DNA from 3 places in the Bacillus sp. JK74 genome. Region 3 is predicted to be linked to each of the others. Evidence: riboswitches for the same ligand, from Rfam matches in the RefSeq annotation. Region 3 holds a riboswitch; each other region holds the start of a gene.
The links. A riboswitch is a leader RNA that binds a small molecule or an ion and turns the genes downstream of it on or off. The one in region 3 is predicted to bind S-adenosylmethionine.
Positions count from the first base shown of each region.

Region 1: another riboswitch for S-adenosylmethionine. It lies ahead of ACWJJ5_RS04000 (5-methyltetrahydropteroyltriglutamate--homocysteine S-methyltransferase); the one in region 3 lies ahead of mtnK (S-methyl-5-thioribose kinase).
Region 2: another riboswitch for S-adenosylmethionine. It lies ahead of metK (methionine adenosyltransferase); the one in region 3 lies ahead of mtnK (S-methyl-5-thioribose kinase).

Region 1 covers NZ_JBSJQB010000001.1:790,238-793,513, forward strand. The annotation lists gene ACWJJ5_RS03990 (hypothetical protein) at 569-736, shown strand; gene ACWJJ5_RS03995 (LURP-one-related/scramblase family protein) at 839-1,315, shown strand; SAM riboswitch class I at 1,400-1,486, shown strand; gene ACWJJ5_RS04000 (5-methyltetrahydropteroyltriglutamate--homocysteine S-methyltransferase) at 1,564-2,700, shown strand; gene ACWJJ5_RS04005 (methyltransferase domain-containing protein) at 2,734-3,276, opposite strand, start outside.
Region 2 covers NZ_JBSJQB010000003.1:22,746-26,021, forward strand. The annotation lists gene pckA (phosphoenolpyruvate carboxykinase (ATP)) at 1-1,313, opposite strand, end outside; SAM riboswitch class I at 1,511-1,650, shown strand; gene metK (methionine adenosyltransferase) at 1,820-3,022, shown strand; gene asnB (asparagine synthase (glutamine-hydrolyzing)) at 3,166-3,276, shown strand, end outside.
Region 3 covers NZ_JBSJQB010000002.1:642,318-645,593, forward strand. The annotation lists gene ACWJJ5_RS07545 (aminotransferase class I/II-fold pyridoxal phosphate-dependent enzyme) at 1-525, opposite strand, end outside; gene ACWJJ5_RS07550 (carbon-nitrogen family hydrolase) at 618-1,397, shown strand; SAM riboswitch class I at 1,489-1,644, shown strand; gene mtnK (S-methyl-5-thioribose kinase) at 1,754-2,938, shown strand; gene mtnA (S-methyl-5-thioribose-1-phosphate isomerase) at 2,945-3,276, shown strand, end outside.

The DNA.
Region 1 (3,276 bases), on a different contig from region 3:
CCCCCTGCTTTGGTTTTTTTCTTTCACATGAAACCTTTCCTTCTTTCTTTCCGTATATAAGGTATGAAATGGAAAGAAGGAGTGAAGACTATGGCAAGAGGGACTGTAGCGAAAGAATTGAAAAAAACCTTAAAAGACCCGCGTGTTCTGGAGACGAAATCAAATCCTTTTAAAAAACTGCGGAAAATGTTCAAACGATTTTTTTAAGATAACATCTCGTTTTCGTTAAAAAAATAAAGAAAGCGCTGTCAACTCGCAGTCATCTGTTAGAAGCAGTTATTTTGCATATCATACGGTTTTTTAGGGTACTGAATAACACAAGGCAAACGAAAACACTTAAGTAGTTAATTAGACACTTACAAAAAATAGTGAAAAAGTTATATAAACGTTCATCATTCATCATCCGATACAATCTATAGAACCACAACAAGAGAAAAATTTCTTCAACCCATAGTCATTTTTACGGAAAATGACGTTATTTTTTAAAAAAGTGACAATTGTTTGAATACTTTTCGTTTGTTTTTTCGTACAATAATAATACCAAAACTTTTTTTGGGAGGTATGTAAAATGATGCTACTTATTTTCGCTGCTTTGACAGGGTATCTTGTTTTCTCTTTCAGTAAGGACAACCGCCGGAAAACGCCAAAGACAAGCCCGCTGGTGACAGCTGCCGACACGAATAACATCATTGATTTAAATGCGATCCGTCAAAAACGCCGGATGCCGCTATCATAAAAACGACAGCTGCCGCAAAATCGGCAGCCTTTTTTTATGCACCCGGCCGATATGAAACCTTCCGCCTCCTTTTTTCGTACAACATAAAAAAGGAGTTTTTTTATGTACCATTTTTACATCAAAGAGCGAATGTTTACGTTTAAGAATCGTTTTCAAGTGTTTCTTGAAAGCGGAAAAGAAGTCTACAATGTTGAAGGAAAGCTGTTTTCATTCGGTGATGAACTGAAGCTGACTGATTTGGACGGCCGCACGCTCGCCAGCGTCAATCAGAAACTGATGTCGCTCGTTCCCCGTTACGAGATTTCCGTCAGCGGCAAACCCGTCTGCCAAGTCATCAAGAAAGTCACGTTTTTCAAACCGAAATTTGAAATTTCCGGACTCGGCTGGGATCTTACCGGCGATGTGTGGGGCCGGAACTTTCAAGTGACAGACGGAAAATCAAACCGGATGACCGTCACCAAATCATGGATGAGCTGGGGCGATTCCTATCATTTGCAGATTGAAAAGGAAGAGGATATTGCTCTTTGTCTTGCGATCGCCATCGTGATAGATATGATTCTATTTGAGGGTGACAAATAAAAATATTTATCGAAATATATTGACAATATGAGAAAACATACTAAGATTAAGAGTATTACAGTTTATTCTGAAAAATAGCATATTTCCTTATCAAGAGAGGTGGAGGGACTGGCCCTATGATACCCGGCAACCGCTGTTCAGCAGAATGGTGCTAAATCCTGAAGATAAGGTTGAGATTTGCGGACGCAAGCTCTTCCCTATCCGAGGGAAGAGTTTTTTATATTTCATCAGGAAAGAAGGAATCGTTCATGTCACAGCAAAACACAGAACAACCATTGCATACTCTTCTAAGAAAAAACCCGCCGTTTCGCGCGGATCAGGTCGGAAGCCTGCTGCGGCCGGCGGCTGTGAAGCAAGCCCGCCTGCAAAGAGCGGCGGGTGAGATTTCGGCAGAACAGCTGCGCGAAATCGAAAACAGAGAAATCATCCGCAGCGTGGAAAAGCAGAAAGAAACCGGCCTCAATGTCGTGACTGACGGCGAATTCCGCCGTGCCTGGTGGCATTTTGATTTTCTCGAAAATTTAGACGGGGTTGAGGCATTTACGCCTGAAAGCGGCATTCAGTTTCACAACGTACAGACGAAAGCGCGCGGCATTAAAGTAACGGGAGATATTGATTTTTCTCAGCATCCGATGCTCGAAGATTATAAATTCCTGCACAGCATTGCCGGCGATGCTGTTCCGAAAATGACCATCCCAAGTCCGAATATGCTGTTTTTCCGCGGAAAATTGGAAAAAGCGGCCTACCAGAATGATTACAAACAATTTCAGCACGATGTGTCAAAAGCGTATAAAAAAGCGATTCAGGCTTTCTATGACGCCGGGTGCCGCTACCTTCAGCTTGATGACACCGCATGGGCCGTTTTCTTATCGGAAGCGGGGCTTCGTCAGATTGAAGATTTCGGCACAACGCCGGATGAGCTGCGCAAGCTGTTTGCCGCTTCCATTAATGACGCGATCAAGGACCGCCCTGACGATCTGAAGGTTACGATGCATATCTGCCGCGGCAACTTCCAATCCACATGGACGGCTGAAGGCGGCTATGATGCAGCGGCTGAAACGATTTTTGACGGGCTTGACCTTGACGGATTGTTCCTGGAATATGATGATTCCCGCTCCGGCGGCTTTGAACCGCTCCGCTATGTCAAACGCTCTGATCTTCAGCTTGTGCTTGGATTGATTACATCAAAACATGGCGAACTTGAAGACAAGGACGCGATTAAACGCCGGATTGAAGAAGCTTCACAATATGTCAGCCTGGATCAGCTTTGCCTCAGCCCGCAATGCGGATTCGCCTCCACTGAGGAAGGAAACCTGATCACAGAAGAACAGCAATGGGCGAAACTTCATCATGTCGTCAGCATTGCCGGTGAAGTCTGGAAATAAAAAAAAGACACGCGATCAGCGTGTCTTTTCTGTTTACAGAGGACCGGTTCCGATTAAAATATCGATATCTATCGTAATATCCGCCGCTTTTCGGCTGATAAACCGCCGGATGCTTTCATCAGTACATTTCCATGTTAAGGGCGTCATTTTCACAAGCCGCTCGAGGTCAGGCTGCAATAAGGTCTTCGTGTAACACAGCCGTTTGCGCTCAAAGGTTTGAAAGCCCGCTTGGAATCGTCCGGCCGCAGAATCGGCGGTGTCATTCCGCCGAGGACTGTCTCCGAAGAAGAATTCCCTTACTTCCTTCAAATAATCACGCCGCGGCACCGCTTTAATGACTGTGCCGCCCTTTCGTAAAAGCCTGCTGCATTCCTTGTAATTCCAAGGTGATAAAACAGACATCACGACATCAAAACAGCTGTCGGCAAACGGCGCATCCGCCACATCAGCGACGGCAAAAACAAAATGATCCCCGAAGGCCTTTGCGGCATGCAGCACACCTTCTTTCGAGAGATCAATGCCGATTCCCGTCACGGAAAAAGCGGGCTGAAGCCATTTGCATACGGCGGCTAAATG
Region 2 (3,276 bases), on a different contig from region 3:
CGTTCTCCGACTCCGTACCCTCCGCCGGTCCAGCCTGTGTTGACCAGGAAGACTTGAACGCCGTGTTCGTCGATTTTACGCCCGAGCATTTCGGCATATACATGTGCCGGAAGCGGAAGGAACGGTGAACCGAAGCACGTCGAGAAAGTCGTTTGCGGAGATGTCACGCCGCGTTCGGTTCCCGCGAGTTTACTGGTGTAGCCGCTTAAGAAGTGATACATCGCCTGTTCCTTCGTCAGTTTGCTGATCGGAGGAAGCACGCCGAATGCGTCCGCCGTTAGAAAGACGATCGCCTGCGGATGGCCGGCAATGCTAGGCTGCACGATATTGCCGATCATCTCAATCGGATATGCGGCTCTTGTGTTTTCCGTGTAGAAGGAATTGTCGTAATCCGCTTCACCCGTTTTTTCATCAAGCACGACATTCTCAAGAACAGACCCGAAGCGGATCGCACGAAAAATCTGCGGTTCTTTTTCCTCGCTCAGATTGATACATTTAGCGTAACATCCGCCTTCAATGTTGAAAACGCCGGAATCTGACCAGCCGTGCTCGTCATCTCCGATCAGTTTGCGGTCCGCATCGGCTGAAAGCGTCGTTTTCCCTGTGCCGGAAAGGCCGAAAAACAGGGCGACATCGCCTTTTTCACCGACGTTGGCTGAGCAGTGCATCGGCAGTATATCCTGCTGCGGAAGCAGGAAGTTCATAATGGAGAATATTGATTTTTTCATTTCTCCGGCGTATTCGGTGCCGCCGATTAAAATGACGCGCTTTTCGAAAGAGACAATGATAAATGTTTCCGAATGCGTGCCGTCCGTCTCCGGGTCTGCTTTAAAATGCGGAGCTGAGAGAATGGTGAAAGGCTGCGCTTGCGGGTCTCTTTCATCCGTTTCCGGTCTGATAAACAGCTGGCGCGCGAATAAATTGTGCCACGCAAATTCATTTACGACCGTAATCGGCAGTCTGTATTTTTCATCCGCTCCCGCGAATCCTTCAAACACAAACAGTTCATCCCGCTGTTTTAAGTAGCTGACGACTTTGGCGTACAGCTTTTCAAACGCCTCTTCAGAAATGGGCTGATTCACCGCGCCCCAATCAATTTGATTTTCTGTGCTTTGTTCACGGACGATAAATTTATCTTTAGGTGACCGGCCTGTATATGCGCCGGTGGTGGCGCGTACGGCGCCCGTTGATGTCAGCGTTCCTTCATTTCGGCTGATTACTTTTTCGGTAAGTTTTGGAGCCGATAAATTATGATGCACATTCGGACTTGCAAGTAATGCTTGAAGATCTGCGGTTAAATCAACTAATTTCATAAAAACCTTCCTTTGCCGGTTTATTTGTATTTCGCTGAATGTGGAATTAGTATAACATATATCTGAAAATAGTCTATACTATTTGCGGTTTTTTGTTTGTGTTTTTCCATTGCTTCCCGAAATAAAGGCGCGCAATCGCTTTAATTCATATTGACACTTTCCGCCCTTTTACGATAAGATATTTCATTGAGCGGATACTCTTATCCCGAGCTGGCGGAGGGACAGGCCCGATGAAGCCCAGCAACCGGTTTCTCTGTAAAAAAGCAGGTGAAAACACTGTGGGAAACCAAGGTGCTAACCTGATGCAAGGTTTAATATTTTCCTTGAGCGATAAGAGTGAAAGGCACACAGACCAAACCCTTTCCTCGAGTGGAAAAGGTTTTTTTATTTCATAAAATATGCCAATTAACATTCTCTGATATAGTATGACATTGTATTAAGAGGGAGCGAGTTCCGTATCATATGAGAAGGTCTTGCAAAAGATCTTTTTTCAGGAGGAAAAGTGAATGAGTAAAAACCGTCGACTATTTACATCTGAATCTGTTACTGAGGGTCATCCGGACAAAATCTGTGACCAAATTTCTGACAGTATCTTAGATGAGATTTTAAAAAATGACCCGAACGCGCGCGTGGCCTGCGAAACATCTGTAACGACAGGACTTGTGCTGGTAAGCGGAGAGATTACTACATCAACATACGTTGACATTCCGAAAACAGTCCGTGAAACGATTAAAGAAATCGGCTACACACGCGCTAAATACGGATTTGATGCGGAGACTTGCGCTGTTTTAACATCAATTGATGAACAGTCTGCGGATATCGCAATGGGTGTCGATCAGGCTCTTGAAGCGCGTGAAGGCACAATGAGCGATGCTGAAATCGAAGCAATCGGAGCGGGAGACCAAGGCCTGATGTTCGGTTATGCGTGTAACGAAACGAAAGAGCTTATGCCGCTTCCGATCTCTTTGGCGCATAAATTAGCCCGCCGTTTGAGCGAAGTCCGCAAAGAAGACATTCTTCCGTACCTTCGCCCTGACGGCAAAACGCAAGTTACCGTTGAATATGATGAAAACAACAAGCCGGTCCGCATCGACGCGATCGTCATTTCAACTCAGCACCACCCGGAAATTACGCTTGAGCAGATTCAGCGCAATCTGAAAGAGCATGTCATTAACCCTGTTGTGCCTGAGGAACTGATCGATGAAGAAACAAAATACTTCATCAACCCTACGGGACGTTTCGTAATCGGCGGACCTCAAGGTGATGCGGGTCTTACCGGCCGTAAAATCATCGTTGACACATACGGCGGATATGCACGTCACGGCGGCGGCGCATTCTCCGGTAAGGATGCGACGAAGGTAGACCGTTCTGCGGCATACGCTGCGAGATACGTAGCGAAAAACATCGTGGCAGCAGGTCTTGCTGATTCTTGTGAAGTGCAGCTTGCATACGCAATCGGCGTGGCACAGCCTGTTTCTATTTCCATCAATACATTTGATACAGGAAAAGCTTCTGAAGAAAAACTGATCGAAGTCGTACGGAATAACTTCGACCTGAGACCTGCCGGCATTATTAAAATGCTTGATCTGCGCCGCCCGATCTATAAGCAGACAGCTGCTTACGGCCACTTCGGACGTCATGATGTGGATCTTCCTTGGGAGCGTACTGACAAGGCGGATGCGCTTCGCAAAGAAGCACTAGGAGAATAATTTTATAGCCGCTTACTTAAGCGGCTTTCCCTTTTTGTAGATGCTGCCATGCTTATTTTTTACATAGCGTGAAACCAATGGCGTAACAAAGCGTCTATAAAAAGGGGGTCCAATTAGAAAATTACACTTATGGAGGCTATACTATGTGTGGATTTGTCGGTGTTTTTAATAAGCATCCATTAACTCAAACCGCAGATCAAGAAGAGCTAATCAAACAAATGAACCAAATGATCGTTCACCGCGGTCCTGACAGC
Region 3 (3,276 bases):
ATAATTGAGATACAGCAGCTTCGCCTCGCTCCGCACCTTTTCAGGAATTACGCTGTAATCAGGGAGAAACCCTCTTTCTTCCGTCAGCGGCATCATTTCCATTTTCGCTTTCGCAAGGGCGACGCCCGACCAGTAATCAGGATATCCGGGATCAGGCACCAGAATGGTATCTCCCGGGTTTAAAAGACATTGCGGAAGCTCAACAAGTCCCGCCTTGCCTCCGAACAGCACGGCGACTTCCGTTTCCGGATCAAGCGTGACCCCGTACTCCCTTTCATAAAATGCAGCGGCTGCTTTTTTGAAGCTGTAAGCGCCCCGGAATGAGGAGTATTTATGATTTTCCGGCCTTTCGACGGCGAGCTTCATTTCTTCAACGATATGCTGAGGCGTCGGCTGATCAGGGTTTCCCTGCCCTAAATTGATGACGTCTCTGCCTTCTTTCAGCTTTTGATTCACTTTTTGCACCAATGATGCGAAAAATTGTTCCGGCAGCTGTTTGAGTACATCTGAGATTTCAAAGTTCATATTTTTCACCTTCTAAAAATGTCTTGAAATGATAGTCCATCATCATATATGGTTAAATAAAAAAAGTAAAGAGAAACTTGAGGTGTTAAAAAATGAAATGGACCGTTTCCTGTTTGCAATTTGATATTTCATACGGAAATCCTTCAGAAAATTTTAAAAAAGCAGAATCTTTGATTGAGCAAGAAAGCCGCCATGCGGATGTAATCGTGCTTCCTGAGTTGTGGACGACCGGCTATGATCTCACACGGCTAGACCAGCTGGCGGATGAAAACGGCAAAGTTTCGGAACAGTGGCTTAAAGAAACGGCAAAAACATACAACGTACACCTCGTTGCCGGATCTTTTGCGGTCAAAGAAGGCGAAAATGTCTATAACACCATGTACATCGCCGATAACAGCGGACAGATCGTGAAGCGGTATCAGAAAGCCCATCTGTTTCAGCTGATGGATGAACACCTTTACTTGTCAGCAGGAAACAGCGACGGTTCCTTTGAGCTTGACGGTGTCAAGTGCGCCGGGCTGATCTGCTATGATATCCGTTTCCCCGAATGGATCAGAAAGCATACGTCCCAGGGCGCGAATGTCCTGTTTATCTCTGCGGAATGGCCTCTGCCCCGCCTTGATCATTGGCGAAGCCTGCTTGTCGCCAGAGCAATTGAAAACCAATGTTTTGTCGCAGCCTCTAACTGCACGGGGTCCAATCCCGATAATGAATTTGCCGGCCACAGCCTGATTATTGACCCGTGGGGCCGGATTTTAGCCGAAGGAGACCGGACGGAAGGCGCAGTCCGGGCGGAAATTGATGTGTCAGAAAGCGCGGCCGTCCGCGGAACCATTCCGGTTTTCCAAGACTTGCGGCGTGATTTATATTAATTTTCAAAAAAACGTTGACAAGAATATCCGGCACCTGCTAATATTTTCATCAACTGATTAATCCGAATTGTGATACAAATCAATATATTTTCTCTTATCGAGAGTTGGGCGAGGGAATTGGCCTTTTGACCCCAACAGCAACCGACCGTAATTCCATTGTGAAATGGGGCGCGTACATTTTGCGCCGAGACGATTGTCTCATAAGGCACGGTGCTAATTCCATCAGATGTTATCTGAGAGATAAGAGGCGGACTGCACTGTTTCAGCCTCCTTCTCTTTCAGAGAAGGAGGCTTTTTTTCGGGCGTATTCTCCGTCACGATCTCTTACTGCCACTACATAATTGGAGGGTAAATCCATGTCAGCAACTAAAACAAGTCTTTATGAACAATTAACAGAAAGCTCCGCCGCCGCGTTAGCCGTCAAGCTCGGCTTATTCCAAAGCAAAAGCACTCTGACATGCCGTGAAATCGGCGACGGCAATTTAAATTACGTCTTTCATGTTTACGATAAAGAAAACCAAAAAGGACTGATTATCAAACAGGCGATTCCTTACGCGAAAGTCGTCGGTGAAAGCTGGCCGCTTACAATTGATCGGGCGAGAATCGAAAGCAGCGCCCTCATCCGCCAGGGCGAACACGTGCCGCACCTCGTTCCGGCCGTTTACTATTCCGATACTGAAATGGCCGTCACGGTAATGGAAGACCTCTCACATTTGCAGATTTCAAGAAAAGGGCTGCTGGAAGGGCAGCATTATCCGAACTTATCGGTTCATATCGGTGAATTTTTAGGGAAAACGCTTTTTTACTCATCCGATTATGCGCTCGATGCGAAAGTAAAGCAGCAGCTCGCAAAGCAGTTTACAAATCCTGAGCTTTGCAATATTACAGAAAGGCTTGTGTTTACAGAACCGTTTCTCGACCATGAGACAAACGATTTTGAAGAGGAGCTGCGCCCATACGCAGAAAAAGTTTGGAACAATTCCCGGCTGAAAGAAGGCGCTGACGAATTGAAAGCCATCTTTCTGAATTCCGCGGAAACATTGGTTCACGGCGATCTGCACACGGGAAGCATCTTCGCCGATGAACTTGAAACAAAGGTGATTGATCCCGAGTTTGCTTTCTTCGGACCGATCGGGTTTGATATCGGCCAATTTATCGCCAATCTGCTGTTAAACGCCCTCAGCCGCGACGGTGACGACAGACAGCCGTTATATGACCATACTGCCGCCGTATGGGATACATTTGTGAAAACATTCAGTGAAGCATGGGAGAAAGACTGCCTGCCTTCCCGCAGACACCTGCTGGAAGACACACTGAAAAACGCGTTTGAAGAAGCGGTCGGTTTTGCGGGATGCGAATTGATCCGGCGCACGATCGGACTCGCCCATGTGGCTGACTTAGATGAAATCACTCCGTTTGACAAACGAATCGAACGGAAGAAGCTGGCGCTTGAGATCGGCGCCTATTATATCGAAAACAGAAAAGAACTGAAGCATATCACCGAGGTTCTGGACCAATTTAAGCTCCGTGTAAAGGAATGATGCAGCATGACCAATGAATTTGCCATCCCCCGTTCTGTGGAATGGAAAGAAACCTACATCCGCATTTTAAATCAGCAAAAGCTTCCCGACGTCACTGAGTATGTGGAACTTGAAACAAAGGAAGATGTATTCGACGCGATTGTCACGCTGAAAGTAAGGGGCGCCCCTGCCATCGGTATAACCGCGGCATTCGGACTCGCGCTCTCCGCCAAGTCATTTGAAGCCCGCGACCTTTCAGATTTCCGACGTCAGTTCGCGGATGTCAAAGCGTATTTAAACAGTTCGAGGCCCACTGCCGTCAACCTCGCGTGGGCGCTTGACAGACTGACGGATTCCAT